One region of the Halomonas sp. FeN2 genome, then DNA from elsewhere that is predicted to be linked to it. Evidence: predicted binding sites of a transcription regulator. Region 1 holds the regulator's gene; each other region holds the start of a gene.
The links. The regulator FNR, encoded in region 1, switches genes on or off when oxygen is low (the NO sensors DNR and NnrR bind a similar motif). The targets are predictions, from matches to a motif close to TTGATNTANATCAA.
Positions count from the first base shown of each region.

Region 2: the regulator FNR is predicted to act here: its motif matches at 5,111-5,124, upstream of KF947_RS08200 (1,4-dihydroxy-2-naphthoate polyprenyltransferase).
Region 3: the regulator FNR is predicted to act here: its motif matches at 5,056-5,069, upstream of hemN (oxygen-independent coproporphyrinogen III oxidase).

Region 1 covers NZ_CP074200.1:1,336,842-1,344,233, forward strand. The annotation lists gene hemN (oxygen-independent coproporphyrinogen III oxidase) at 1-1,411, shown strand, start outside; gene fnr (fumarate/nitrate reduction transcriptional regulator Fnr) at 1,496-2,242, shown strand; gene ttcA (tRNA 2-thiocytidine(32) synthetase TtcA) at 2,235-3,155, opposite strand; gene KF947_RS06305 (DNA polymerase III subunit epsilon) at 3,418-4,071, opposite strand; gene KF947_RS06310 (DUF294 nucleotidyltransferase-like domain-containing protein) at 4,077-5,933, opposite strand; gene KF947_RS06315 (DUF4212 domain-containing protein) at 6,644-6,904, shown strand; gene KF947_RS06320 (sodium:solute symporter family protein) at 6,911-7,392, shown strand, end outside.
Region 2 covers NZ_CP074200.1:1,763,965-1,771,356, forward strand. The annotation lists gene KF947_RS08175 (anion permease) at 1-686, shown strand, start outside; gene menH (2-succinyl-6-hydroxy-2,4-cyclohexadiene-1-carboxylate synthase) at 687-1,439, opposite strand; gene menD (2-succinyl-5-enolpyruvyl-6-hydroxy-3-cyclohexene-1-carboxylic-acid synthase) at 1,429-3,192, opposite strand; gene KF947_RS08190 (isochorismate synthase MenF) at 3,198-4,520, opposite strand; gene KF947_RS08195 (DoxX family protein) at 4,549-5,052, opposite strand; gene KF947_RS08200 (1,4-dihydroxy-2-naphthoate polyprenyltransferase) at 5,195-6,121, shown strand; gene KF947_RS08205 (antibiotic biosynthesis monooxygenase family protein) at 6,180-6,482, opposite strand; gene KF947_RS08210 (cryptochrome/deoxyribodipyrimidine photo-lyase family protein) at 6,641-7,392, shown strand, end outside.
Region 3 covers NZ_CP074200.1:263,812-271,203, reverse strand. The annotation lists gene KF947_RS01270 (Rrf2 family transcriptional regulator) at 1-7, opposite strand, end outside; gene KF947_RS01265 (anaerobic ribonucleoside-triphosphate reductase activating protein) at 127-876, opposite strand; gene nrdD (anaerobic ribonucleoside-triphosphate reductase) at 947-1,111, opposite strand; gene KF947_RS01260 (ribonucleoside triphosphate reductase) at 1,156-2,907, opposite strand; gene KF947_RS01255 (U32 family peptidase) at 3,045-3,992, opposite strand; gene ubiU (ubiquinone anaerobic biosynthesis protein UbiU) at 4,002-4,997, opposite strand; gene hemN (oxygen-independent coproporphyrinogen III oxidase) at 5,265-6,650, shown strand; gene KF947_RS01240 (nitrate reductase subunit alpha) at 6,825-7,392, shown strand, end outside.

The DNA of each region.
Region 1 (7,392 bases):
ATTGCCTCTTGCACCCGCAGCTGCCGCAGCCCCTATGCAGCCGGTGTGGGATGAAGCGTTACTGCGCCGCTACGACACCAGCGGCCCACGCTACACCTCCTACCCCACGGCACTGTCGTTTCACGAGCAATTTACCCCTAGCAACCTGACCCAGGCGCTGGAGCGTAGCAATGCCAGCAAGCGATCGCTTTCGCTGTATGTTCACGTGCCCTTCTGCCGCAAAATCTGCTTCTACTGCGCGTGTAATAAAATCGCCACCAAAAACACCGCCCTGGCCGAGCCCTATATAGCCCGGCTTGACCGTGAAATGGTGCTGACCGCACGCCACTTGGATACATCACGACCGGTGGAGCAGCTGCATTGGGGCGGCGGCACGCCGACGTTTCTCAGCTTGAACCAGATGGGCGACCTGATTGATCGCCTGGATGCCCGCTTTGGCCTTTCGTCGTCGACTGATCGCGATTACGCGATTGAAATAGATCCTCGCGAAGCGGATGTGTTTACGCTGCGCCATCTCGAATCCCTCGGCTTTAATCGCATTAGCCTGGGCGTGCAGGATTTAAACCCTCTGGTGCAGAAAGCGATTAATCGCATTCAACCTCGGGTACTTACCGAAACGCTGATGGATGAGGCGCATCGTTTGGGCTTTCGCTCGCTCAATCTCGATCTAATTTACGGTTTGCCATTTCAGACTGAAAAAAGCTTTGCCGACACGCTACGCCAGGTGATCGAGCTCAACCCGGCGCGCCTTTCAGTGTTTAATTACGCACATATGCCCGAGCGCTTTGCCCCGCAGCGGCGTATTAATGTCGATGACTTGCCGGGTGGCGATGAGAAACTGGCGATTCTGCGCACCACCATCGAAATGCTCACCGCAGCAGGCTATGTGCATATTGGTATGGATCACTTTGCCCGACCTGACGATAGCCTGGCTATTGCTCAGCGCGAAGGCTCGCTACAGCGTAACTTTCAAGGCTACTCCAGCCACGCTCAGTGCGACTTAATCGGGCTTGGCGTTTCGGCGATTTCACGCATTGATGACGTCTATGCGCAGAATCCTAGCGATCTGGCAAGCTACGAAGCGGCGCTGGATAAGGGTCAACTCGCTACCGGGCGTGGCGTGCGGTTGAGTGATGACGACCTGATCCGGCGGGACGTGATTGAGCGGCTGATGTGCGATATGGGCATTGATCTGGCCGCCGTTAGCCAACGCTGGAACATCGATGCCCCCCGCTACTTTGCGCCAGCGCTTGAGCGCCTGCAGAGCGCCGAGCAGGATGGCCTGCTGACCCGCAGCGGCGACCAGCTTAACGCCACGCCGATGGGGCGGCTGCTGATTCGCCATATAGCGATGGCGTTCGATGCTCACCTGGCGCAGCAAACGGGCCAACGTTACTCAAAGATTGTTTAATCATCTTTAAGCAGGCATGCTAAAGCGACTACAATAGGTAAGGCTTTTCTAATTGATAAGCGGGATTCTCTCAAGGAGCAAAGCATGTTGGAACCCATGAGCCGTCGGCGCTCGCTACTCCATGAAGCTCGCTGCCAAACCTGCAGTTTGAGCTCACTGTGCCTGCCACTTGCCCTTGAGCTGGATGATGTGGGGCAGTTTGACGCCATTATTCGTCGTCGCGCGCCGCTTAAAAAAGGCGAACCGCTGTTTCGTCAGGGCGACGCCTTTACCAGCGTTTACGCTGTACGTTCGGGCAGTTTGAAGCAGACCAGCGCTGAAGGTAACGGCAGCGAACAGCTAACCAATTTCTACCTACCCAGTGAGCTGGTGGGGCTGGATGGCATTGACGAAGAGCACTACCCCGGTAGCGTTATCGCCCTGGAAACCACCACCGTCTGTGAGATTCCTTTTGACCGCCTGGACTTACTCTCAGAAGAGTTGCCCGAACTGCGGGGCCAGCTGTATCGGAGCATGAGCAAAGAGTTGCGCGATGACCGACGCATGATGCGCCTACTCTCGCGCAAAACCGCCGATCAGCGGCTGGCCACCTTTTTGATTACCCTTTCGGACCGTTTTCGTCGCCGCGGCTATTCGCCTTACAGCTTTCGCCTCTCAATGCCCAGGGCTGATATCGGCAACTATCTGGGCCTCGCGGTTGAAACGGTCAGCCGCATACTAAGCCGCTTTCAGCAACAGAATGTGGTGGCGGTCTCCGGGCGAGAGGTCAACATTCTCGATATGCAGCGTTTGATTACCCTCGCCGAAGAGGAAGAGCAAACGGTTAGCTGACGTTAAAGGCCTGGATGCGCCCCGCCAGCAGCTCTGCCTGCTTGGCCTCTAGACCTTCAAAATCGAACAGGCTGCGGTCAGCCAACTGGGAAGGGGCAATATTGGTGACGGCCTTGAACATGCTTTCCAGGCGGCCGGGAAACTTTTTGTCCCACTCCGCGAGCATCTCTTTGACGACCTGGCGCTGCATATTGGGCTGGGAGCCACATAGATTGCAGGGAATAATCGGAAACGCCATCAGCCGCGAAAATTCGGCGATGTCCGCCTCTTTGCAGTAGGCCAACGGCCGAATAACGATATTCTTACCATCATCGGATAGCAGCTTGGGCGGCATTGCTTTTAGGTTGCCGCCAAAGAACATATTGAGAAACAGGGTTTCGAGAATATCTTCGCGGTGATGGCCTAGGGCAATCTTATTGGCGCCAATCTCTTCAGCGAAACCATATAGCGAGCCGCGCCGCAGCCGTGAACAGAGCGCGCAGGTGGTTTTACCTTCAGGGGTTTTCTCTTTCACCACCGAGTAAGTATCGCGCTCGACAATGTGGTACTCCACGCCCTGCTTATCCAGATAAGCGGGCAGTACGTGTTCGGGAAAGCCCGGCTGTTTTTGATCCAGGTTGACCGCTACCAGCGAGAAATTGACCGGCGCATTGCGCTGCAAATTGCGCAAAATCTCCAGCATGGTGTAGCTGTCCTTTCCACCGGAGAGGCAGACCATCACGCGATCGCCTTCATTGATCATTTGGTAATCAATGATCGCATTGCCCACTTCTCGGCGCAGACGCTTTTGCAGCTTGTTAAATTCACGCTTCTGCTTCGCATCAGCCAGCTCAGGCTGGTCGTGCTCAGCGTCAGCTGGGGTGGCTCCAACCGTATTAAGGTGAGCAGGATCAAAGTGATCAAGAGTTTGCATGGTATAAGCACTGCCGAGGGTAGAAGGCGTGAGATAAAAAAGTAATAACTATTCTAACAACACTCACCGCCTGACCCAACTAATCAGACGTAGCCACACAAGATATCGCAATTGAAAATGACTATTTTGAACGCTGTACCATATCTCGGTGCGAGGGTAGCTTGGAGCGAGGGTCTTTTGTCATGGATGACAAAAGTAGCGCCCAGGGAGGGGTTCACAGCGCCCTCGCGGAAAGCTGCCCTCGCCACGATGAAGGAGACTACTATGCCACCTCCGCCATAATACGCTGCAGGCGCATATACAGCAGTGCGCTGGCGGTGGCCTCTCCAAGCACACTCTGCACGTCTATGGCGGGCACTTGCCAACACGCCAACGCCTGGGCGAAGCTGCTGGGCGCCTCGACCTCCGGGTGCAAACGCCGTAGCTGGCGTTGATGAAGCTTTGCTACATCGACCTGGGCGTTGGGCAGAGCAAAATTCAGCCGCTTAGTGAGAAGTGCATTTAACGCCCCGATGCGCTTCTCCAACTGCCAGCCAACGATGGGACGATTGCCGATAAATTCCACTAACGCGCCCAAGTTATCACTGCTTGGCGGCAGCACCGCCCCCGCCTCGCATAGCAAGTGATGACGGCGCAGCGTTGCACTTTCGGGCTGCTTCGTGCTGCCCAAGGTGATTACAAAGGCACGACTGGTATGCACCTGCTGCTGGCTCAGTACCACTGCTGCCAAGCTAATGATCGGTACGCAGGCCGTGGGAGTGACGGTGCAGGCAAGCGCCACCAGCTCCTCCCCCATATAGGGCTGAAACAGCCAGGCGTAGGGGGATTCTGCACAGCGTCGCCGGTCGCTTTCGCGACGTAGCAGGGTACGCAGAGAGCCGCTAAATAGCGCCACATGTCGATCTAACAGCCGCATTCCGCTCACGAATACTCCAAATGGTAACGATGGGAAATCCGCTGCTTAAAGTCTTTGACAATATGCATCGCTTCACGCAAAAGATCGCGCTCCAGGGAAGAGAGGTTTTGCACTACAACACGGTTAGCGCGACTGCTGTTTTGGGAGCTAGCGTCCTGGGCACTGGCTTGAGCACCGACAGGCGTCTCCAACGCGGTTAGCTGCTGTTTAAGACGTAGCTCGGAAAACAGTGCCAACGCTTCACCCAGGTCATCGGCAAAACGGCGATCCAACCGACCATCAGCAGCCAGTGCATCCAAACGATCAAACGTCGAGGTGGCTTTGATGCGCCGCTCAAGCGCCATGGTGCGCACGCCGTGAACGATAGGGAAAATACCGCCTTTCTTAATATCGATACCGTGCTGAGGCTTTTTTAGGGAGCCGAACAGCGTCAGAGGCGTCGAGAAACGTAGCGCCGTACGAGCAAAATAGGAAAGCAGCAGCTCATCGCCCGAACAGCGTTCAAATAACTCATCACGGACGCTTTCAAGCAGGCTGGGGTTGCCCGCTACGGCATGGGCATCGAGCATAATGGCCAGCTTCATCAGACTATCGCCATCACGCTCCCTGGCCCACTTGGCAATATTGCCTTTCCACTGGGATACCGTAGCCACCCACTCGGAATTAGACACCATAATATTGCCGGGGCACGGCGGGTAACCAAGCTGAATCAGGGTATCGGTGAGCGTCTGCATGTGGCTGGCAAGATCAGGCCACTGGGTGTCATCGGCAAGTATCAAGCCGTTATCCTGATCCGTTTTTAGAATCTGCTCACCGCGCCCTTCGCTGCCCATCACCATCATGCAGCTCTGCTCGTGGTAGCGCTCATCAATGGTGAACTCCCAGGCTTTACTTATAATACGGCCATTCAGTGCAGCGAGCAGATCCATTGCAAAGCGAAGCTTAACGCCCTGAGCCATCAGCGCTTTGACGAGCTCCGGCGTGCGCTGGCTGGCCGCCGAAAGCGCCTCCAAATTGGCCGCCTGCTCGACCTGCAGGCTCACCACATAGCTTCGGCTTGAGAAGTAGCTAAGCACGTCAGTGAGTTCTACAACGCCTTTCAAGGCGTTCTGCTCCATCACTACCACCCGCGAGACTTTATGGCGGGTCATTAGCACCAACACTTCAAATAAGTACTGATCCGGCGCCACGGTCACTAAATTAAAATGGGCGATCTCATCCACCGCTGATGTTACCGCGCTACCTTTCAACACTAACGCGTTGAGCAGATCGGTTTTGGTCACCATGCCAAGGATGTCCTGGGTCTCTACCAACAGGCTGTCGGCGTGGCTTTCTTTGAGCTGTTTTACAGCGCTGGCAATATCGGTCGCCGCCGCCATCAGCAGCGGCTCGCGCATACACTCGCTCACCTTTGCCAACATAAACCCCGCCATGGTGACACCACCTTCGGCGCGCTTTTCGGTCAACAGGCGCGCTTTATGGGTCAGCGACTGGCGAAAAAAATTGCTGAAATCAGGGTATTGGCGACACAACTGTTGAAACAGCGCTTTGGGTAGCAGGTAACAAAGACACTCCTGCTCAGCCTTAAAGCGGTAGCGGCTTTTACCATTGAGTATGCTGATCGCCCCAAACAGATCCCCCGCCGTGTAGTGGCCAATGCGTGATGTAGATGAGGGTAGCGTCGGATCAATTTCCGCCACTTCGCCTTTATGAATCAGAAAAACAAACTCACCCGCTTGCCCGGTCTCTAAAATGATTTCGTCACGGTCAAAATAGGCAAGGTCAATACCGCGGCGAATGTGGTCACGCCCCTCATCATCAAGAAGCGTAAACGGCAACTGGGATAGATCCACATCGACCATGGGGTATAACCTCATTAAACAGGCTGCGACTAACCGGATCTTGCCTTATGGCGAGCTAGCAGACATAAGCAAAAATAAATAAACGTCGTGACTCGATACTGGCCCACATAAATTGGCCCACACCAGCGCTTCAAAAAAACTGTTGTCGATTATTATATGAAGGTGGCTGTACGGGTATAAAGGATTCACTTCCCAAGTAGCAAGTAGAACCTTGTTATACCTTTAGCTATCACGCTAAAGTCGAAGCGACTTTTGATACGCGACCAAAGTATCGACTCATACTAACCGTCACTCCCTATTAAACGCTGTGCATGTATTTAAAGTAGCCAATAACTGCTTTTATTTGCTTACTAGACTATCGTCCCATAGCCTTGCAAACACCTGCAAACTTCGCTTAAACAGCCTTTAAAAACTCATATTTTCAACGACATGCAGGTTGAAAAAAGCCACTTAGCTGTTTATTGATACCAAAGTCTGGGATTTATTTTTTGACGTTTATTGCCCAGTATTAACAATGAGTCATGCAGGGTAATCGCACGTCGCTAACTAACTCGAAATTTCATATCGAATAATAAGGTGACGTGCCAAGAGAAGCTGACTCACCACTCCTAATGTTTGAGTGGCTTTAGACGTGCGATTGCCCTGATGGGTCACACGCTATTCCTCGTGAACTTTCCCAACCTTAAAAATCACAAGTGGAGAGCAACACAATGGCAGACGACAAAACCAATGCTGCTGAATACTGGAAAGCAAACGTCCGCTTAATTTTCGGATGCCTGGCTGTTTGGGCATTTGTGTCTTACGGATGCGCTATCCTTTTTCGCCCACTGCTCGCCGGCATTCCGGTTGGCGGCACTGATCTTGGCTTCTGGTTTGCACAACAGGGCTCTATCTTGACATTTATCGCGCTGATCTTCTTCTACGCCTGGAAGATGAATAAGCTCGATCAAAAATTTGGCCTTGGGGAGTAAGCCGGTATGAGCCAGTTTGCAATTAACTTACTGTTCGTCGGCGCCTCCTTTGCCTTGTATATAGGCATTGCTATTTGGGCGCGCGCCGGCTCAACGAAAGACTTCTATGTTGCCGGGGGCGGGGTTCACCCCATCACCAACGGCATGGCCACCGCAGCTGACTGGATGTCAGCGGCATCGTTTATTTCCATGGCGGGTCTGCTGGCCTCGGGTGGCTACGCCAACTCCACCTTCCTCATGGGCTGGACCGGTGGCTACGTTATCCTCGCGATGTTGTTAGCACCTTACCTGCGTAAGTTTGGTAAGTTCACCGTGCCTGACTTCATCGGTGACCGTTTCTACAGCAACACCGCTCGCCTCGTTGCGATCGTGTGCTTGATTGTGGCCTCGGTTACCTACGTTATCGGTCAAATGACCGGTGCGGGCGTGGCTTTCTCGCGCTTCCTTGAAGTCAGCAACACTTGGGGTATCTGGTTAGCAGCGCTGAT
Region 2 (7,392 bases), 430 kb from region 1:
CCCCCGAAGTGAAGGCAGGCGATGAAATTTCCGACTGGGCGGGAAAGGAGTTAACCAAGCTGGGGGCACTGACCCGCCATGAAATAATGTTGGTCGCTATGGTGGTCACCGCCCTGCTGCTGTGGATTTTTGCCGGCAGTGTTATCTCTGGTTCACTCGTGGGCCTAGTGGTGATCTGCGGCATGCTGTTAACGGGCATCATTCACTGGGACGATATTCTTAATAATCGCGCGGCTTGGAATACCTTTGTATGGTTTGCCACCCTGGTGGCACTGGCAGGCGGTCTCAGCCAAGTTGGGTTCGTCAACTGGTTTGGCAATGTGGTGGGCGGTCAGATAAGCCACTTCGACCCGCTGATGGCTATGGTGGCGCTGGTAGTCATCTTCTATTTACTTCACTACTTTTTTGCCAGCGTGACGGCCCACGTGACCGCCCTGCTGCCGGTAATTCTGGCCGCGGCATCAGGCATTGCCGGGCTGGATATGCAGATGTTTATTCTGCTGCTGCTACCCACACTTGGCTTTATGGGCATTCTCACCCCCTACGGCACAGGGCCAAGCCCGGTCTACTACGGCAGCGGCTACTTACCCAGTGCACTGTTTTGGCGGCTGGGGGCGATCTTTGGGCTGCTCTTCCTGGTGGTTTGGCTGGTGATTGGCCTGCCCTGGTTAATGGTGATCAGCTGATCAGTGTTTTAGCCAAGCGTTGAGCTGCTGAGCAATCATCTCCGGTTGCTCAGCATGAAGATTATGGCCCCCTTCCAGCGTGATATGGCGCAGGCGCGGGGCCATTGTTGTCAGATGAGACGCCAAAGAGTGGAACTTGGCATCCCGCCGCCCCGAAAAGTAGCTTACCGGAAGCGAGGTACTTTCCAGCCACTGCCAAAGCGAAGGCTGTTGGCCTAAGGAAGTTGATCGCAGCATGCTGGCAATGGCTGGCCCGTGATTCGCTAAGCGGCGTTGAATCTGCCGAGTGCGCTGGGCCTCGGTTAAGTCGGCGAACACCGGCTGCCGATACCAGTCGGCAAGTACGTTTCCCAATGGCTCCCGCTCGAAACGTATCGCCCAGCGTTCATCATGGGCAATACGGTCAGCACGCTCACTGGTGGGTAAACCAGGGTGAGCGCTCTCCAGCCAGAGCGTTTCCAGCCCCAATGGCTGACGGCTGGCATGATAAAGCGCCAAACGCCCGCCCAGGGAGTAACCCAGAAGGCAGTAGCGGCTAACCCCTCGGTCACTCAGTGTGTCGCAAAGCCAATGGTGAAATGCCTCAAACGAGGCCAGCCGTATCTGGTGATTCTCACCGTGGCCCGGCAGGTCTAACGCTAAGCAGTTAATGCTTTCCAAGCCAGCGATGACCTCATCCCAATCCTGACGATCCCCCAGTAAGCCATGGAGCAGTACCAGGGTAGGTGCCTGCTGCTGTGATTTACTGCTCACGCGGCTCCCCTCGAATCGCTTCGCCAAGGGCCTTTAGATCATCGGCGACCTGCTGATGGGGCACGTTAACCTCGATCAGTGAAACGCCTACCTCTAACGCCTGGGTATAAGCCGCCGCGAAGCCCTCCAATGAACTGGGCGCCGAGTAGCCAAGTCCAAACATCTTCGCCGCATGCTCGAAGCTCAAGCCATGAGGCTGGCGATAATAGCGCTCCAGTAGTTCGCCCTCTTTGGGCACCGGCAGCATATGGAAAATACTGCCGCCATCGTTATTAAGGATAATCACCACCAGAGGTTGGGAGGCCTGTTTCAGCAGCGCCAAGCTATTGAGGTCATGGAGTGCGCTGGTATCTCCCAGCACAATGGTGGTGGGCTCCGAGCGTGTGCAACTGAGTCCAAAAGCGGTGGCAATTAAGCCATCAATCCCAGAAGCGCCGCGATTGGCCAATACCCGTAGCGGCGTTTGGCGATGCGTACCCAGCATATTCATTAGCCGCGCGGGTAGGCTGTTGCCTATAAATAACTGGCCTTCAGCCAACTGCGCTAAAAGGTGACAAACTCCCAGCTCTGAGAAGGCTGTACAGCGCTCTTCAACAAGCTGAGTAGTGCGTCGTTGGAGGCTAGCCAGCTGATGCCAGGGAGGCTGCTCAGGTATCGTTGGCAAATCATCTATAAAGCTGGCGGGCGAGCATATCAAACGGCGCTTAACGCAGTAGTCGGGATCCAGTCGCTGGGGCAACGAATCAACCAACCAGACATCCTGCCAGGGCTGCTGGGCAATAAATTGGCTTAATCGCTTGGAGATTAACCGGCCACCAAACTGTAGCAACACCTCGGCTTTGGCGAGCTCAGCGCTGAAACGCTCATCATGCAGCGCCAAGTCAAAATGGATTAGGTTGTGAGGGTCAAACCGAACCTGGCTCTGTATGTCGGCCAGCAGCGGCCAGCCCAACTGCTTGGATAGCTCAACAATCTGCAGCGCCTGCTGGGAATTATCAGCACTGTCTTCAACCCTGCCAACCACAATCAGGCCACGCTGTTGGGCAAACGTTTCCCACTCGTTGTTGATAGCAGGAACCGTAGTGCTGGATGACCAATCACTCCACGGCTTTGAAGTCGTCAGCCAAGCCCTCAGCGGAGCAAGATAATCACCGGCATCCACCAGGAAGCTACCGGGGTAAAGCGGTTCGCGATAACGGCAGTTAATGTGAATGGGCCCAGGGGTACGACGCTGCTGGTCGACGGCTTGATCAAGCGTGCTGAGTAGAAACGCTGCTTTTATCTCAGCATCCGGCGGCGGCAGGTCGTGGTGAACAATGGTGTGGCGGGAGAAAATATCCCGCTGGTCAATCGCCTGATTGCTGCCGTTATTCAGCAGCTCAATGGGGCGGTCGGCGGAGAGCACAATCAGCGGTACGCCGAGCAGCTTGGCTTCCACCACTGCCGGGTAAAGGTTGGCTACAGCGGTGCCTGAGGTAGTGATAATGACGACCGGGCGCTGACTGCCCCGGGCAGTACCGAGCGCCATAAACCCCAGCCCACGCTCATCAAAGTGGCAGTGGCAGCGCAGCCCGGCATGCTCGCTGGCCACCATGGTTAAAGGCGATGAACGAGAGCCTGGCGCCAGTACCACATCGCGCACGCCTAAGCGGTAGAGCTCTTCCAGCATCAGCGCCGCCCACACATGATTAAAGGTGGCGTACTCTTTCAAAAAACCACTCTTCGTAAAACCGTTCGATGTCAGCGCTGTCATCTACGTTATCCCATCCCAAGCAGCGACATAATGTCAGCAATTTTCGTATCCAGTTCGTGCCACTCCTCGTCTGGTTGGGAGCCTGCCACAATGCCTGCACCGGCATACAGGCGAATCGCTTCTGGGCCGATATGGGCGCAGCGAATAGCCACGGCCAAATCGCTGCTGGCGTGGCTAATTCGGCCGAAAACGCCCGCATACCAGCCGCGTTGATGAAGCTCATGCTGGCGAATAAACGCCAGCGCTGTTTCGCGGGGAACACCGCCTACCGCCGGGGTAGGCGGCAGCACTGCCAGCAACTGCTGGTCGGTGACGTCTCGGTGCAACTCGGCGTGAATCAGACGACGGATATGCTGCACCGAGCGCAGCTTAACAATATGCGCCTCGCCCATCTGGACTTGAGAAGAGAGCGGCTCAAGCTGGATCAAAAGCTGCTGATAGACACACTGGTTTTCCAGACTGTTTTTCTTATCGGCAAGCAGTTCATCGGCAAGCGCTTGATCTTGTTGGGCATCCTGCCCACGACGCGTGGTACCCGCCAGCGCCTCGGTCATTAAATGCCGTCCTTCACGCTTGTAGAGCCGTTCCGGCGGACAGCCGATAAAGGCCTCATGGGGGGTAAACTGGACGCCAAAGTGAAAACAGTCGGCGGCACCCGCCTGCCAGCGGGCTAGCAGCGCCCAAGGGCTAGGCGTTTCAGGGGTCGTCAGGCAGGTCTCCCGGGAAAGCACCACCTTGGGCGTATGCACTAGGTGGTCGGGGTTCGTCACCTGTCCCACCCAAGCCACCCACTCTTGTTGGCTAGGGCGATCTTCACGCTGGTAAACCAAAGGCTGCAGGCGAGGCAGCGGCTGCTCTGCTACCAACGCGTCTAAACAGGCATAAGCCTGGGTGATTTCGGCACCGGGGGAGCGGTCATCGAAACGTAGATTAAGTGATAGCGTCGCGCCACCTTGATGGCGTTTAAGCTCGATACGCGGCAGCAAAAAGTGGCAGGCTGGAAAGTGCTCCCACCCCGGCGTACCAGGGTCGAAGGCCATGCCACCAAAATAGTTGGGCTGTTGGCAGCCTGCTTGAGCCAGCGCAGCAAGATCCGCCTGCAGCGCCGCTAACGAATCAAACGCCTTAATCGCCCCCAACACCGCACACTCAACGGCGTTCGTATCACGCGCCTTCCAATAGAGGCGGGGATAAACGCTCTGCACGTTTAGCCACCCCATCAGGTTACCCACCTGGCAGGGGGTAGTTAGGCGGATAAACCCTGTTTTATCGGTTTCACAAAGCGTATCAAGCTGATGCTTGAGGGCTTCAATAGGGTTAGATTGCATAGTTCGCCTGTTAGGCCAGCGTTTTCAATTACCTGCTAACGCCAGCTTGGTACGTTAAGCCTAGCTTCTTCTTTATATAAGGTAGCACCCACCGATCACCGCCAAGCCGCCCTGCATTGGCACCCGCCACCAGTAAAAAGAAAGTCAGCGCAATCATCCATGGATTAGTGGACACCGTGCCTGCCATCAAAAACGACATGTTCATCATGATGGCAAAAAACGCAGCAAATGAGGTCAGTACACCAACGATCAACCCCAGGCCCACTAACACTTCTCCCAACGGTATAATGAAATTAATGACATCCGCATTGGGCAGCGCAAAATTCTCTAGAAAGGCAACATAGTTAGGGTAAACCGCGCTTCCCTCACGCATCACAGGGTTGGCAACAGCATTGCTTAAGAAGCCCTCGGCGTTAAAGCCGCCGGTCATTTTACCAATGCCCAAGGTTAGCCAGGTGATGCCTAAATAGAGCCTTAGCAGCAACCAAACTACCGCCATATATTTGTTATGTCTAAATAAGTCGCCAATCATCGCGTAAACTCCTACTCAAGGGGTGCTTGCAGTGTGAGACAAGATGACGCGGCATATTTTGACTTAGATCTACTTTTCCGCACTTAATCATACATTGCCGAATGTTTATTAAATGAAAACGGTCAACAGGAATATCAACGGAATGGGACAAAATAGTAAGCGCCGCCACTACCAAGCCTGGGTGTTAGCTGCTCGCCCCCGAACGCTCCCGCTAGCCTGTGCTTCCATTCTGCTGGGCAGTGGGCTAGCCGCGAGTGTGGGTGCTCTAAATATGGCAGTACTTGTACTTGCCCTGCTGACCGCTATTGCGCTTCAAGTGCTGTCTAATTTGGCCAATGATTATGGCGATGCCGCATCGGGTGCCGATGACGAACAGCGTATAGGGCCTGCAAGAGCGGTCTCTTCTGGTTTGCTTACCGCGGAAAAAATGCGCACGGGAATGATCGCCACGGCCACGGTTGCCGCGTTATTGGGGCTGTTACTGCTGGTCGCCGCGTTTGGGAATCAGTGGGGGCAAATTCTCATCTTCATTCTTTTAGGGGCTGCTGCCCTGCTGGCAGCGGTAAACTATACCGTTGGGCTAGGGGGAACTCCTTATGGCTACCGAGGGTTTGGGGACATTGCGGTCTTTATATTTTTTGGTCTGCTTGGCGTATTGGGCACCTACTATTTACATGTACAGCAGCTAAGCTGGCTGCCATTTCTACCTGCCGCCGCCTGCGGCCTGCTGGCCACCGCCGTGCTCAATGTGAATAACGTGCGCGATATCGAAAGCGATGCTCGTAACGGCAAGATCACCCTGGCGGTGCGGCTTGGCCGCACTAAGGCGATTAGCTACCACTGGGCGCTGCTGGGATTAGCGCTGCTGCTTACCTTGATCTATTTAGTTGCGCTGCCGGTGCCGTGGGTGGGATGGAGTTGCCTGCTGGTGACCAAACCACTGACTGATGCGGCAAGAACGCTAAGCCATACCCGTGATGGCGAGATGCTAACCAATATGCTGAAGAAAACCGCTATTTCGACGCTGCTCTACAGCGTGCTGCTGTCGATTGGCTTGGCGCTGTTTTAAAGCCCCCAAAGCGGGGCAAGCGCCCCGCTGCCAACCTGCTTCGTTTAGCCGTGCCGCCTTACAGCACCACCTCATAACCTTCAAACTTAGGCGGGCCAAGATAAATACCTTCGGGTGACTTGGCATTTGCATGGGCCTTCCGGAACGCGTCTGACTTAGTCCAGGCGCGGAAGGCTTCTTCCGATTCCCACACGCTGTGGGAGATAAACACGGTGTGATCTTCCTGGCTTTCGCCCTGCAGCATCTTGAACTGTTTGAAGCCCGGCACTTCATCCAGGTGAGAGTCGCGGTTACGCCACACCTCTAAAAAATCCTCTTCACGGCCTGGGGCAATCCGAAAACGGTTCATGGCGATATACATCATTACTCTCCTACGGGTTTGTTCCTGCAGAGTTGATCCTGCTGGGTTGGCCCTGTTGGGTTGATTTGGCAAACGGTAGCTTGATGGTAACGTCACATTTCAGTGGCGAATAGACTTAGCGGCGAATAGCTCTCAACCGTCAGGTATCAGTATTATTAATGGCTAAGGCACCTATCCAGGTCGTTTGGTTCAAACGCGATTTACGTATTCATGATCACGCGCCGCTTTCTAATGCAGCGGCGGCTGGCCCCGTGTTGCCCATATTCGCTATTGAGCCAGAGCAGTGGCAAGCGCCGGATAGTGCCCTGCGCCATTGGCAGTTTGCCGCTGACTCACTTGTCGATCTTTCTCACGCTCTGGAGACACTTGGCCTACCGCTGTGTATTTGGCAGGGCGATATTATCGATTTGCTGAACGCCCTGAAAACCCATTACGGCGAGTTTGCTCTTCACTCCCATGAAGAGACAGGCAACACCTGGAGCTTTGCCCGCGATCTTAGCGTCAAGGCATGGTGCCAACAGCAAGGCGCGCCATGGTATGAAGCACGCCAGCACGGCGTAATACGCGGCCTGAAATCACGGGTGGCAGAGCGCGATGCATGGGAAAAACAGTGGGAAGCGTTAATGACCGCTCCTACCTTCTCAGCCCCGCAAAACGCTCAAGCGGCCGAAGGCTGGCAAGCCTTTCACCATATTGACGTCGAACACCTTCACGGCCTGACGCTAGGATTTGATGCCACGCCCTGCCCCGAGCGCCAGCCTGGTGGCCGCAGCGAAGGCCGCGCAGTGTGGCGCAGCTTTGTAAGCCAGCGCGGGCGGCGCTATCGCGGCTCGCTGTCTAAACCGTTGCTGGCATGGGAATTTGGCTCGCGGCTTTCGCCCCACTTGGCTTGGGGCACACTCTCCATGCG
Region 3 (7,392 bases), 1.1 Mb from region 1:
GATGCATGGAGTGCGCTTTGCTCCGAGAGTAATCCAACTGTAAAAGAAACATGTTGTATGAACGTTCAGTAAGTTGCAATCAGAACATGGGGGTACCAATACTGGCCTAGGTCAAGAAGGAAAGCGTTAGTGCCTTAGCTCGAGCTGGTCAAAGTGCGGTTTCAAACGGCTTACCAGCGCATTCATCTGAGCTGTAGATGGAGTATTGGCAACTGGCTGAGAATAGGTAGGGTCGAAGCATTGCTCGCTGCGGGCCACCTGCAGCGCATAGTGGCGTACCCCACAGTCGGCAAGACTCAGTGCCAGGCGTTCCACATCGGCAAGCTGAAAATCTTTCCAGTGAATGGTGGTACGGCACTCGAAGTTGAGTCCGCTGTCGAGCAAAGCCTCCAAGCTACGGGCATGCAACTGCCAGATGCCGGGACGGCCGCAGATGCGGTCAAACGCTTTTCCGCGTCCTTTTACATCCAGCCCCACCCAGTCGAGATGCGGTAATAGCTGGGTGAGGCGGTCAGGATAAGGGCCGGCGGTATGTAGTCCCACCTCAAAGCCCAATGCTTTCACTTCCTTTACTGCATCGTACAAATCGGCATTCAGGGTGGGCTCACCACCGCTGAAAACCACCGCCTCCAGCAGGCCTTGCCGGGTGCTCAGGAATTCCAGTATCGCTTGCCACTCCTGGGGTTCACCTCGGCGCGGCGGGATCATGTTGGGATTGTGGCAGTAGCCGCAGCGTAGCGGGCAGCCTTGGAGAAAGACAACGCACGCCAGATGATTGGGATAATCCAGGGTGGTCATGGGCACAAGGCCGGCAATCGGCAGCCGAATCGAAGATAATTTAGTTGTGATGTCGTCAAGTGTCGTCTGCATAGCCATAGTGATATCCCTCTGCTGGGGCGCCTGTCGCCAGACCCCCCAGCCGTCGTTAGAGAAAAGTGAAGGCTAGCTACCGAGAGGCGGCGGCTTCAGTAAAATGGCGTCGCTCCTGGTGTTCGGCACGTTTGCCGATATTGAACTGACTTACCGGGCGGTGGTAACCCATGACGCGGGTCCAGACTTCGCAGCGCTGGCGCTGCTCAGTGGGCAAGCTAGCATATTGAGAGGTTTGCATTAGCGTGTTCCTTAAACGAGTTGATAAAAAGTGAGGCAAATGCCTCAAGCCGTGGCGGCGTCAATTGCGCTCGCCGTTTTTGCCCACAGTGCTTCGTCGCACTTGGGGCAGAACTCATGTTCACCCGCCAGGTAGCCATGCACCGGGCAGATCGAAAAGGTGGGTGTCACTGTGAGGTAGGGTAAGCGAAAGTGAGAGAGCGCCGTTTTAACCAGCTTGCGACAGGCGGAGGCCGAGGTAATCCGTTCGCGCATATAGAGATGCAATACCGTGCCACCGGTATAGCGAGTCTGTAAGGGGTCTTGATGGCTCAGTGCCTCAAAGGGATCATCGGTATGGCCCACCGGCAATTGGCTGGAATTGGTGTAGTAGGGCGCCTCGGGTGTACCGGCCTGAATTATGTCAGGAAAGCGAGTCAGATCCTCCCGGGCAAAGCGGTGAGTGGTGCCCTCTGCAGGGGTAGCTTCAAGGTTATACATATGGCCGGTCTGTTCTTGAAATTCGCGCATCCGCTCCCGGACGTGGTCAAGAAGATCCAGCGCCAGCTGCAGCCCTTGGGCGTCGGCGATATCGCAGCGATCCCCAGTAAAGTTGCGCACCATTTCGTTAAGCCCATTCACACCCAGAGTGGAGAAATGATTGCGTAACGTGCCCAGGTAGCGCTGGGTAAAGGGGTAGAGCCCCTGATCCATTAGTTGCTGAATGCGCTCGCGCTTGAGTTCGAGGCTATCGCGCCCGAGCGACAGTAGGCGATCCAGCTCGCTGAACAGCCCGGCCCGGTCGCCGGCAAAGCGGTAACCCAGCCGGGCGCAGTTGATCGTCACTACTCCCAACGATCCGGTTTGCTCCGCGCTGCCGAACAGACCGTTACCGCGTTTGAGCAGCTCACTCAAATCAAGCTGCAGGCGGCAGCACATGGAACGCACCATGTGAGGTTCCAGATCCGAATTTAGAAAGTTTTGAAAGTAGGGCAGACCGTACTTGGCGGTCAGTGCGAAGAGCCGCTCGGCGTTGTCGCTTTCCCAGTCGAAATCATGGGTGATGTTATAAGTGGGTATCGGGAAGGTGAACACACGCCCGTGGCGGTCACCGGCCTCCATGACTTCCAAATAGGCTCGGTTGATCAAGTCCATTTCAACCTGCAGTTCGCCGTAACTGAACGGCTGCTCCTCTCCACCGATAACCGGTACCTGTTGGCGCAAGTCGTCGGGGCAAACCCAGTCGAAGGTTAGGTTGGTGAAGGGCGTCTGGCTACCCCAGCGCGAAGGCACATTGAGGTTGTAGATGAATTCCTGAAGCGCCTGCTTGACCTGTGCATAGGTGAGGCCGTCCTTGCGCACGTAGGGGGCCAGGTAGGTATCGAAAGAGCTGAAGGCTTGTGCCCCGGCCCACTCGTTCTGCAAGGTGCCAAGAAAATTAACCATTTGCCCGAGGGCACTTGAGAGGTGGCGGGGCGGGTTGCTTTCGGCTCGTCCCGGCACCCCATTGAATCCCTCTAGCAGCAAAGTACGCAGCGACCAGCCGGCGCAATAGCCGCACAGCATATCCAGGTCGTGAATATGCAAATCACCTTCCCTATGAGCTTCCCCCACGGCGTGGGGGTAAATCTCATCGAGCCAGTAGTTGGCTATCAACTTGCCCGAGACGTTGAGGATTAAACCGCCCAATGAATAGCCCTGGTTGGCATTGGCGTGAACACGCCAGTCGGCGCGTTGGAGGTACTCATTGACCGTCGGGGCGACGTCAATATGATGCTTTGCTACCTGAACGCTTGTGGAGCTTTTCACCCAATTCACCTATATATGCTAACTTTAATAAAAATAAATACTATATGTGGTGTTAAAGGGTAAGCGTTCAGGATTTTGCAATAAATGATCCAGATCAAAAATGGTGGGGAAAAATAGTAAGACGTGGTGGCGCCTAGGCTATGGCTTTAGCCAATCATCGTGCGGGTGTTATCCATACCCGGTCGGCCATACCAGTAACCGTCGCAGATTTCAGCATCCACCAGCGTTAAAGGATCGGGAGTAGGTAACCTGCCGTGGCGGGCCTTGTCGAAAGCCTTGACTACCATGGCCATGCCTTCCGCCCGTGGGCTGAGACGTGCCACTGATACCCCCATATCCACCATGACCGTCAGTTCATGGCGCAGATCCTGGCAGGCGCTGGAAAGGGTTTGAATACCGTTCAGGGTAAAAACATCGCGGGATTCTTGTGAACGTAGCACCAAGCCTTCGGGGTACTTTTGGCAGACGAACTTGCAGCGGTCTTTAGGCGTTTGGTGGCGCCGGGCGGTAAAGCAGCGTGATGACCAGGCCAAGGGGAGATGCCCGTAGGCGAATACTTCGCATGGATGGGGAATGCCTGCCTGGTGGCAATCGTGAATAAGCTTGGCCAAATCTTGCTGTGACATTTCCACCGGCGCTTGCCAGCGCTTCATTCCAGCACGTGCCATGACGCCCAGCGTCGCCGGATTGTAGAGGTTCAGCGCGGCACCGGCGATAAACGGCAGCCCAGCACTGGAGAGTCGCTGCAGGGCACTCTGGTCATTGGCCTCGACAATGAAGTCGCCGTTGTCACACAGCTTGCGTAAGTCACGCAGATCGGCTTCGGACTCGATTAGTGTCTGGCTGGCGAGTACCACCTGCTTGCCCGCCTGGGTGAGTTCGCGCCCAATGCCTAGCCAGTCGTCCAGTTTCATGTCGCGGCGCCGCGAGCAGACGGTTTCGCCAAGGGTAATTATCTCTACCGGCCAGTCGGCTGCCTCGCGGTAGAAGTCGGCGTAGCGTTGCCGAGTCCAGTAAAAAAGCACCGGCCCGAGGGAGAGTTGAAGAGGGCCGGTTGATAAGGTCGGTGATGGGGGAGGTGTAGTGTTCGGCATAGTAGGCTCCTATTTCCAGCGGCGTTCGTAGGCGCCTAGGGTAGTGATGGCACCTTCGGAGAGCTCGGCAAGGCCGGCCATCCAGGCGGGTTCTGGATCAAAGCGCTCAGGCTGATCCTCTAGGCGGTTGAGCGCCTGACGCCAGATCCCGGCCACTTTAGAGACATAGGCGGGGCTGCGCTGACGGCCTTCAATTTTGACGGCGCTAATACCCAGGTCGCGTAGTTCCGGCAATAGCTCCAGGGTATTGAGGCTGGTGGGTTCCTCAATGGCGTGATAGGTCTCCCCCGCCACCTCGAAGCGACCCTTGCATAGGGTGGGGTAGCCCGCGCGCTCGCCTTCGGCGTAGCGGTCGATAAGAACATTGTTAAGGCGCGACTCTAAGCCCTCAGGCGTTTCTTCCCAGCGGACATGGGCTGCTGGCGAGCAGACGCCCCGGGTATTGGGCGATTCGCCGGTCAGGTAGGAGGAGAGATAGCAGCGTCCTTCGGCCATGATGCACAGACTGCCGAAAGCGAACACCTCCAGTTCTACCGGTGTTTGCTTGGCCAGGTCGCGTACCTGAGTGATTGACAGCACCCTTGGCAGTACGGCGCGCTTGATGCCGAAATGCTGGTGGTAAAAGCGTAGCGCTTCATGGCTGGTCGCCGAACCCTGCACTGAAAGGTGCCGCGAGATCTCGGGGTGATGGCGAGTAGCGTAGTCGAGCAGCCCCATATCGGCGAGAATCAGCGCATCCACGCCCAGTTCCGCGGCCTGATCCACGGCCCGAGTCCAGTGTTGCCAGCCATCGGGCTGGGGATAGGTATTAATAGCGCAAAAAACGCGTTTGCCATGTCGGTGGGCGTAATCAATCCCCTCGCGGGCACGTTTGTCAGTAAAGTTTAGCCCGGCGAATTGCCGTGCGTTGGTGATGTTCTGGAAGCCGAAGTAGACAGCGTCGGCACCTTCATCTACAGCGCGCTTTAGGGCGGGTAGGTTGCCAGCGGGACATACAAGCTCCATAGCGAGACTCCTTGCGGGAAAAGTCCGAGCATTTTAGTCACCTATTTTTTGTCAGCTTTTGACACAGGTCATATCGGGGTGGCTTTCAAAAGCGGATAACGCTGCAGAGTAGGCAAGCTGGATGCAGGCAGTTTTTAAAACGTATATTGTATGAATATTAACCAATGCTTGCTGCACCCACTTCCAGAGATCTTTTTAAGAGATCTTTTTAAGAGACCTTTTTCAGAGAACTCTTCTAGAGCCCCTTTTCAGAGACCAATTTCGATCATGCAAGATGAACTGCTCTTCAATCGCCCCCTGGTAGAGAAATATGACCGCCCAGGCCCGCGGTACACTTCGTATCCCACTGCGCCCCAGTTTCATGCCGCGTTTGCCGAGGATGATTACCGTAGCGCCGCCGAGCGCAGTAATCGGGTCGCAGTACCCAAGCCGCTTTCGGTCTATGTGCATATCCCGTTCTGCAAAAGCCTGTGCTACTACTGCGCCTGCAACAAAATCATTACTCATAATACCGAGCGAGCCGCCGAATACCTGGAGTGGTTAAAACAGGAGATACGTGTTCAGGGAGCGCTGTTCGATACCACTCGGCAAATGACCCAATTACACCTGGGCGGCGGCACCCCAACCTACTTAAGCAACGCCCAGCTAAGCGAACTGATGGCGGCGCTGGACGAGGCTTTTCACTTCGCTGCACCTGAAGAGCGCGAATTCTCGCTGGAGGTAGACCCCCGCACCGTGACCCCCGAACAGGTGTACGAGCTCTACGCGCTGGGCTTCAATCGGTTGAGCTTTGGGGTTCAGGACTTCGATCACGACGTGCAGCAAGCGGTCAATCGCGTCCAGAGCGAAGAGCAGGTGGTATCCCTGGTCAAGGCTGCCCGCGAGGCGGGGTTTGAATCGGTCAGCGTTGACCTGATCTACGGTTTACCGCTGCAGACGGTGGCGAGTTTCGATACGACCCTAACCAAGATTATTGACCTGCAACCGGATCGCATTGCCGCTTATAGCTACGCCCATCTGCCCGAACTGTTTAAAGCTCAGCGGCTAATTCGCCCCGAAGACATGCCGCCCCCCGAGCGCAAGCTGGAGCTACTGGAGCTTACGATTAACCGGCTGACCTCTGCAGGATATGTCTACATCGGCATGGATCACTTCGCCCTTCCGAATGACGAGCTGAGCCTGGCCCGTGAAAATGGCACTCTGCAGCGCAATTTTCAGGGCTACTCTACCCACGCCGACTGCGACATGATTGGGCTGGGCATTACCTCGATTGGCAAGGTGGGCGATACCTACAGCCAGAACGTCAAGGAAACGGCCCAGTATCAGCATCGTTTGGATGAAGGGCGTTTACCGGTCTTCCGTGGCTATCGCCTTAGCGATGACGATCGCCTGCGCCGCGATGTCATTAATACCCTGATGTGTCACGGCCGTCTTGAATTTGCCGCTATCGAGGCCCGACACGATATCGATTTTAGCAGCTACTTCGCGAGTGCCTTGGCGAGCCTCGAAGAGATGGCGGACGACGGACTAATTGCTTTGCGCGACCATGAAATCGAGGTGCTGCCGTCGGGGCGATTGATGATCCGCAACCTGGCCATGGCGTTCGACGCCTACCTGAAACCAACGGAAAACCGTTATTCGCGCACGGTGTAATTTCAACAGCGCCAACCGTCTATTCCTTTACGTTGGCCGCTCTATCACCTTGGGGGTAGATAGGGTGTATATGGAGGTAATCACGCAGTAATTCGCTTGTCGATCACGCAGAATCCACTCCATGGAACCCGCACTGTCGGGTATGCAAATTTCCGAGGAGCCTGGAGATCGACCATGAGTCACTTCATAGATCGGCTGAATTTCTTCCGCAAGTCCCGCGAGCCTTTTGCCAACGAACACGGTGAGCTACGCAGCGAATCCCGCCAGTGGGAAGATAGTTATCGTGCCCGCTGGCAACACGACAAGGTAGTGCGTAGCACCCACGGGGTGAACTGCACCGGCTCCTGTAGCTGGAAGATCTACGTCAAAAACGGTTTAGTTACCTGGGAAACCCAGCAGACTGACTACCCCCGTACCCGTCCCGACCTGCCTAACCATGAGCCGCGTGGCTGCCCCCGCGGCGCCAGTTACTCCTGGTATCTGTACAGCGCCAACCGCCTCAAGTACCCGTTGATCCGCAAGCCGCTGCTGGCGCTATGGCGCGAAGCGCTCAAGGCTAATCCAGACCCGGTAGATGCCTGGGCGTCTATTGTCGAAGACCCCGCCAAGACCAAACAGTACAAGCGTGCTCGCGGCATGGGCGGCTTCGTTCGCGGTAACTGGGACGAGCTCAACGAGCTGGTGGCGGCCTCTAACGTTTACACCGCCAAGCAGTATGGCCCCGACCGTATTCTTGGCTTCT